3 regions of the Bacillus sp. FSL H8-0534 genome follow, and region 3 is predicted to be linked to each of the others. Evidence: a T-box and tRNA genes for the amino acid it is inferred to sense, from the RefSeq annotation. Region 3 holds a T-box; the other regions hold tRNA genes.
The links. A T-box is a leader RNA that pairs with one kind of tRNA and senses whether it is charged. The one in region 3 lies ahead of tyrS (tyrosine--tRNA ligase), so its partner is inferred to be a tRNA-Tyr.
Positions count from the first base shown of each region.

Region 1: it has a tRNA-Tyr gene. The T-box ahead of tyrS (tyrosine--tRNA ligase) is inferred to sense a tRNA for this amino acid. The anticodon was not compared.
Region 2: it has a tRNA-Tyr gene. The T-box ahead of tyrS (tyrosine--tRNA ligase) is inferred to sense a tRNA for this amino acid. The anticodon was not compared.

Region 1 is NZ_JBBOUC010000001.1:2,961,713-2,963,953, forward strand. It holds gene MHH71_RS15075 (glycerate kinase) at 1-810, opposite strand, end outside; tRNA gene MHH71_RS15080 (tRNA-Ala) at 973-1,045, opposite strand; tRNA gene MHH71_RS15085 (tRNA-Gly) at 1,056-1,127, opposite strand; tRNA gene MHH71_RS15090 (tRNA-Lys) at 1,133-1,208, opposite strand; tRNA gene MHH71_RS15095 (tRNA-Gln) at 1,214-1,288, opposite strand; tRNA gene MHH71_RS15100 (tRNA-Tyr) at 1,354-1,437, opposite strand; tRNA gene MHH71_RS15105 (tRNA-Val) at 1,454-1,529, opposite strand; tRNA gene MHH71_RS15110 (tRNA-Glu) at 1,535-1,609, opposite strand; tRNA gene MHH71_RS15115 (tRNA-Thr) at 1,633-1,705, opposite strand; tRNA gene MHH71_RS15120 (tRNA-Asn) at 1,710-1,784, opposite strand; rRNA gene rrf (5S ribosomal RNA) at 1,793-1,908, opposite strand; rRNA gene MHH71_RS15130 (23S ribosomal RNA) at 2,011-2,241, opposite strand, start outside.
Region 2 is NZ_JBBOUC010000001.1:2,578,996-2,581,236, forward strand. It holds tRNA gene MHH71_RS13205 (tRNA-Leu) at 477-558, opposite strand; tRNA gene MHH71_RS13210 (tRNA-Cys) at 569-639, opposite strand; tRNA gene MHH71_RS13215 (tRNA-Gly) at 654-728, opposite strand; tRNA gene MHH71_RS13220 (tRNA-Gln) at 734-808, opposite strand; tRNA gene MHH71_RS13225 (tRNA-His) at 874-949, opposite strand; tRNA gene MHH71_RS13230 (tRNA-Trp) at 962-1,035, opposite strand; tRNA gene MHH71_RS13235 (tRNA-Tyr) at 1,050-1,133, opposite strand; tRNA gene MHH71_RS13240 (tRNA-Thr) at 1,144-1,219, opposite strand; tRNA gene MHH71_RS13245 (tRNA-Phe) at 1,234-1,309, opposite strand; tRNA gene MHH71_RS13250 (tRNA-Asp) at 1,319-1,394, opposite strand; tRNA gene MHH71_RS13255 (tRNA-Met) at 1,398-1,474, opposite strand; tRNA gene MHH71_RS13260 (tRNA-Val) at 1,499-1,574, opposite strand; tRNA gene MHH71_RS13265 (tRNA-Glu) at 1,580-1,654, opposite strand; tRNA gene MHH71_RS13270 (tRNA-Ser) at 1,665-1,756, opposite strand; tRNA gene MHH71_RS13275 (tRNA-Asn) at 1,762-1,836, opposite strand; rRNA gene rrf (5S ribosomal RNA) at 1,846-1,961, opposite strand; rRNA gene MHH71_RS13285 (23S ribosomal RNA) at 2,064-2,241, opposite strand, start outside.
Region 3 is NZ_JBBOUC010000001.1:3,640,623-3,642,863, forward strand. It holds gene murB (UDP-N-acetylmuramate dehydrogenase) at 1-891, shown strand, start outside; T-box leader at 1,019-1,240, shown strand; gene tyrS (tyrosine--tRNA ligase) at 1,311-2,241, shown strand, end outside.

The DNA.
Region 1 (2,241 bases), 680 kb from region 3:
TTCAATTCCTTTTCTTAATTCCCCTTGTAGTACAGCAGCAACAGCAGCGCCTAATCCCCCCGCAGCTCCTGCACCTGCAATCTCTTCCACATCAATATGTAAATATTTTTTTAATACATGGGCATAACGCTTTAAGTTATCATCTAACTGTGCAATCATTTCTGCACTTGCTCCCTTTTGTTTTGCAAATACAAAAGATGCTCCTTTTTGTCCTGTCAAAGGATTATCTACATCACACGCCGCTTCTAGTTTTACATGTGCTAAACGAGAATCCAACTTCAATAAATCTAAAGAATCAATAGAATGTAAATTTCCACCGACAGGTTCTATTACTCGTCCATCTTTCTCTAAAAATTTTACACCTAAGGCAGAGAGCATTCCGGCACCCCCATCGTTCGTAGCACTTCCGCCAAGACCTAAAATGATGTGCTGTACGCCTTTATCCAGTGCATCTAATATAAGCTCTCCCGTTCCTTTTGTTGTTGTAATAAGAGGATTTCGCTTTTTAACTGAAACATGCTGTAATCCTGATGCTGCTGCCATTTCAATAAACGCTGTTCTTTTGTCTTGAGAAATGCCGTAAAATGCTTCTACACGCTCACCAAGTGGACCTGTTACATGAAGTGGAATAATCTTTCCCCCTGTAGCATCAACAAGGGACTGGACTGTACCTTCTCCTCCATCTCCAATCGGGACTTTTACATACTCAGCTTCAGGAAAAATTTTAGTAAATCCTTTTTCAATAGCCTTACATACCTCTATCGCTCGTAAGCTTTCTTTATATGAATCAGATGCAATAACAATTTTCAACACCGATCCCTCCATTCCCCTTATTCCAACACACTTCAATTCAAATGGTATATTTCACTCTATCTTTCTATTGTAAACGAAATGAATGGAAACTCATCCTTATTAAGCAAGATAGACAAAAAACCTTACATCAAAAGATGTAAGGTTTTTTCTAATTTATAATGGAGCCTAGCGGGATCGAACCGCTGACCTCCTGCGTGCAAGGCAGGCGCTCTCCCAGCTGAGCTAAGGCCCCGAAGTAAAAAAGCGGAAGACGGGATTCGAACCCGCGACCCCAACCTTGGCAAGGTTGTATTCTACCACTGAACTACTTCCGCGAAAATGGTGAGCCATGAAGGACTCGAACCTTCGACCCTCTGATTAAAAGTCAGATGCTCTACCAACTGAGCTAATGGCTCGTAAATGGCTGGGCTAGCTGGATTCGAACCAGCGCATGACGGAGTCAAAGTCCGTTGCCTTACCGCTTGGCTATAGCCCATTAATATTTACTAGTATGGTTGTCTTTTCAAAAAAATAAACCTTTTCAGGTTGTTTTTTTGAAAATGGTGGAGGGGGGCAGATTCGAACTGCCGAACCCGAAGGAGCGGATTTACAGTCCGCCGCGTTTAGCCACTTCGCTACCCCTCCGACATTATAAAATATATGGTGGAGGATGACGGGATCGAACCGCCGACCCCCTGCTTGTAAGGCAGGTGCTCTCCCAGCTGAGCTAATCCTCCAAAAGTGGTGACCCGTACGGGATTCGAACCCGTGTTACCGCCGTGAAAGGGCGGTGTCTTAACCACTTGACCAACGGGCCAAAAAAAATTAAAACTGTTCCCAAGCTTCCAACCGGGCTTGAACCGGTGACCTCTTCCTTACCATGGAAGTGCTCTACCAGCTGAGCTATGGAAGCATAATGGCTCCGCAGGTAGGACTCGAACCTACGACCGATCGGTTAACAGCCGATAGCTCTACCACTGAGCTACTGCGGAATAATATTGCCTGGCAACGTCCTACTCTCACAGGGACAAGGTCCCAACTACCATCGGCGCTAGAGAGCTTAACTTCCGTGTTCGGTATGGGAACGGGTGTGACCTCTCTGCCATCATTACCAGACTTATTTCATTTGAGACAATCATTATTATACTTGATTCATTTAAAATGTCAACAAGTTTTTTTATGTTCTCTCAAAACTAGATAACATTTGCTTCATATTATATGGTTAAGTCCTCGATCTATTAGTATTCGTCAGCTCCACATGTCACCATGCTTCCACCTCGAACCTATCAACCTGATCATCTTTCAGGGATCTTACTAGCTTACGCTATGGGAAATCTCATCTTGAGGGGGGCTTCATGCTTAGATGCTTTCAGCACTTATCCCTTCCGCACATAGCTACCCAGCTATGCCCTTGGCAGAACAACTGGTACACCAGCGGTGCGTCCATCC
Region 2 (2,241 bases), 1.1 Mb from region 3:
GCTCCGTAGGATTTTCTACTTTATTACGCATATATAAAATGACGTTTTCTTTACTATGTTCCTCTGTGACGTTATACAACTTTAAATTTATACTGTCGATACCTTGCTCACGTAAATGGTTTAGGCAGATACTTCCTTACGATAAAGCCCAATCGTATGAGGCCTTAAATTACGTAACTCACAATTCTTCGTAAAAATACTTAGCGCATCCTCAAACGTTTCTACGTACGACTTTTTACTTTTGTGAACAACAAGATAATTCGCGATCATTTAACACGTTCCTTCGTCTTACCACAACTACACCTCCACACTCAGCGTAAACGATTTGCTCGCACGCTTCGAGTTAATATAGTCATCTAAGAATTCAACGTCTATAAACGCAAAAAAAGCACTCCTTACCGCAGTAAGAAGCGCTTAATATGTACGATATAATCAATCCGAAGACAAATAAAAAAGACGATTACTCGTCTTTTTGATACCGATGGTCGGGGTCGAACCGACACTCCCGAAGGAACACGATTTTGAGTCGTGCGCGTCTGCCAATTCCGCCACATCGGCATAATGAGAAAGGCGGCAACCGGATTCGAACCGGTGGTAAAGGTTTTGCAGACCTCTGCCTTACCACTTGGCTATGCCGCCATATTAAATTACTTTGGAGCGGAAGACGGGATTCGAACCCGCGACCCCAACCTTGGCAAGGTTGTATTCTACCACTGAACTACTTCCGCAAAAATGGCTGGGCTAGCTGGATTCGAACCAGCGCATGACGGAGTCAAAGTCCGTTGCCTTACCGCTTGGCTATAGCCCACCGAAGTTTTAATTCATTATATGCAAGTATTAACTACTTTATTTACAAATATTAAAAAATAAAAATGGGGCGACTGATGGGAATCGAACCCACGAATGCCGGAGCCACAATCCGGTGCGTTAACCACTTCGCCACAACCGCCATGTTGTGTTTTGGCAGGGGTAGTAGGAATTGAACCCACACTGGAGGTTTTGGAGACCTCTGTTCTACCTTTAAACTATACCCCTATATAAAATGTAAATGGTGGAGGGGGGCAGATTCGAACTGCCGAACCCGAAGGAGCGGATTTACAGTCCGCCGCGTTTAGCCACTTCGCTACCCCTCCGAAACTTACATGGTGCCGGCTAGAGGACTTGAACCCCCAACCTACTGATTACAAGTCAGTTGCTCTACCAATTGAGCTAAGCCGGCATATTTAGTTAAAATGGTGGCTCGGGACGGAATCGAACCGCCGACACGAGGATTTTCAGTCCTCTGCTCTACCGACTGAGCTACCGAGCCAGAAATAAATGGCGGTCCCGACCGGGGTCGAACCGGCGATCTCCTGCGTGACAGGCAGGCATGTTAACCACTACACCACGGGACCATTTGGTTGCGGGGACAGGATTTGAACCTGCGACCTTCGGGTTATGAGCCCGACGAGCTACCGAACTGCTCCACCCCGCGACAATACTATTCATATGTTATATATGGTGGAGGATGACGGGATCGAACCGCCGACCCCCTGCTTGTAAGGCAGGTGCTCTCCCAGCTGAGCTAATCCTCCAAAAGTGGTGACCCGTACGGGATTCGAACCCGTGTTACCGCCGTGAAAGGGCGGTGTCTTAACCACTTGACCAACGGGCCAAAAATATTATGGCGGAGAGCAAGGGATTCGAACCCTTGATACGCTTGTGACGTATACACGATTTCCAATCGTGCTCCTTCGGCCAACTCGGACAGCTCTCCAATCATGGCTCCGCAGGTAGGAATCGAACCTACGACCGATCGGTTAACAGCCGATAGCTCTACCGCTGAGCTACTGCGGAATGATATTAGCCTGGCAACGTCCTACTCTCACAGGGGCAAGGCCCCAACTACCATCGGCGCTAGAGAGCTTAACTTCCGTGTTCGGTATGGGAACGGGTGTGACCTCTCTGCCATCATTACCAGACTATATTCACTTGAGACAAACACTATTATACTTAATTGATTAAAAAAGTCAATAAGTTTTTTTATGTTCTCTCAAAACTAGATAACATTTGCTTCATATTATATGGTTAAGTCCTCGATCTATTAGTATTCGTCAGCTCCACATGTCACCATGCTTCCACCTCGAACCTATCAACCTGATCATCTTTCAGGGATCTTACTAGCTTACGCTATGGGAAATCTCATCTTGAGGGGGGCTTCATGCTTAGATGCTTTCAGCACTTATCCCTTCCGCACATAGC
Region 3 (2,241 bases):
TTACGTACAGTATTACCGGAAGAACATGTAAAACAAGATGAGATGTTAAAGAATCATACGCATATAAAAGTAGGGGGAAAAGCAGATGTGTTTGTACAGCCTACTACCTATACTGAAATTCAACAAGTTGTACAGTATGCAAATAAACACAACATTCCAATTACGTTTTTAGGAAACGGCTCGAATGTCATTATAAAAGACGGTGGTATTCGTGGAATTACATTAAGTTTGACTCATATTACGGATGTTACTGTGAACGAGCAGACAATTGTAGCACAAAGTGGTGCAGCGATTATTGATATATCAAGAATAGCATTAGAACATTCTTTAACAGGACTTGAATTTGCTTGTGGTATACCGGGATCTGTTGGGGGAGCTCTATATATGAATGCAGGTGCATACGGTGGTGAGGTAGCATATGTATTAACAAAAGCGGTTGTCATGACAAAAGAGGGAGAGCTAATTACTCTTTCAAAAGACGACTTTGATTTTGGATATCGTAAAAGTAGATTTGCCAATAATCATTACATCATACTTGAAGCTACATTTGAACTTGAGAATGGTGTATATGAAGAGATTAAAGAAAAAATGGATGATTTAACGTATAAAAGAGAATCGAAACAGCCATTAGAATATCCTTCATGCGGTAGTGTTTTCAAGCGTCCGCCTAATAACTTTGCTGGTAAGCTTATTCAAGACTCTGAACTACAAGGAACGCGAATTGGCGGTGTGGAAGTTTCAACAAAACATGCTGGATTCATGGTAAACGTTGATAATGGAACGGCGCAAGATTATATCGATTTAATTCATTTCGTTCAAAAGACAGTTAAAGAGAAATTTGGTGTTACGTTAGAAAGAGAAGTAAGGATTATTGGAGAAGATTTAAAGTAAAAGGTTTAAGGAATAAATGGCGTAATATGTTTATTTTTTTATGCTACAAGAAATAAATTGTGAATATTTTTTGGGCATAATTGACAATGTGTTTTCAATTCACTATAATTGGCTATAATTTAACATATTAAATACGTTGAAAGAGCCCAGTAGCAGTTTGTCACTGTTATCGAGAAAGCTAGGGGTTGATGGAACCTAGCACAAACAAACTTGTGAATTACACTCTGGAGTATCTTAGGTAATGCTAAGCGGAGTGGCAATCGATATTATTGCTAAGAGTGGTATGGATAGTGAAATTGTTCCTATTTGTGCAATCTGGGTGGTAACACGGTTAATAATCGTCCCTATGTCTAATGTAGACATAGGGGCTTTTTTGTTTTTTAAATTGGAATTTTAAATATTAAAGGGGATGGAAAGACATGAACATTATTGATGAATTAGAATGGCGCGATGCCATAAATCAACAAACAGATGCAGACGGATTACGTGAATTAGTAGAAGAGAAAAAGATTTCCTTGTACTGTGGTGTAGATCCAACAGGTGACAGTATGCATATTGGACATTTGATTCCGTTTATGATGATGAAACGGTTTCAATTAGCTGGGCATCATCCAGTGATTTTAATTGGGGGAGCAACAGGGACGATTGGGGATCCAAGTGGACGCCAAACAGAGCGTCAGTTGCAGACGTTAGAACAGGTACAGCATAATGTTGACGCATTAACAGCACAAATGCAAAAGCTATTTGATTTTGGCGGCAATAGTGAAGTGAAAATGGTAAATAACTACGACTGGACGCATCAAATCAATATTATCGAGTTTTTACGTGACTACGGTAAAAACTTTAGTATAAATAGTATGTTAGCGAAAGATATAGTAGCGAGCCGTTTAGATACAGGGATTTCATTTACGGAATTCACGTACCAAATATTACAAGCAATGGATTTCCATCACTTATACAAAGAAGAAGGGGTACAACTACAAATTGGTGGTAGTGACCAGTGGGGAAATATTACAAGTGGTTTAGATTTAATTCGTAAATTAGAAGGGCATGAAGCCAAAGTTTTTGGATTAACAATTCCATTATTATTAAAATCAGACGGTACGAAATTTGGTAAATCAGCAGGCGGAGCAGTTTGGTTAGATCCTGAAAAAACAACGCCATTTGAATTCTACCAGTTCTGGGTGAATACGGATGACCGTGATGTAGTTAAGTACTTGAAATACTTTACGTTCTTAACGAAGGATAGAATTGATGAATTAGTAGTGAAGGTTCAAACGGAGCCACATAAGCGTGAAGCGCAAAAAGTGCTAGCAGAAGAAATGACGAAATTTGTTCATGGTGAGCATG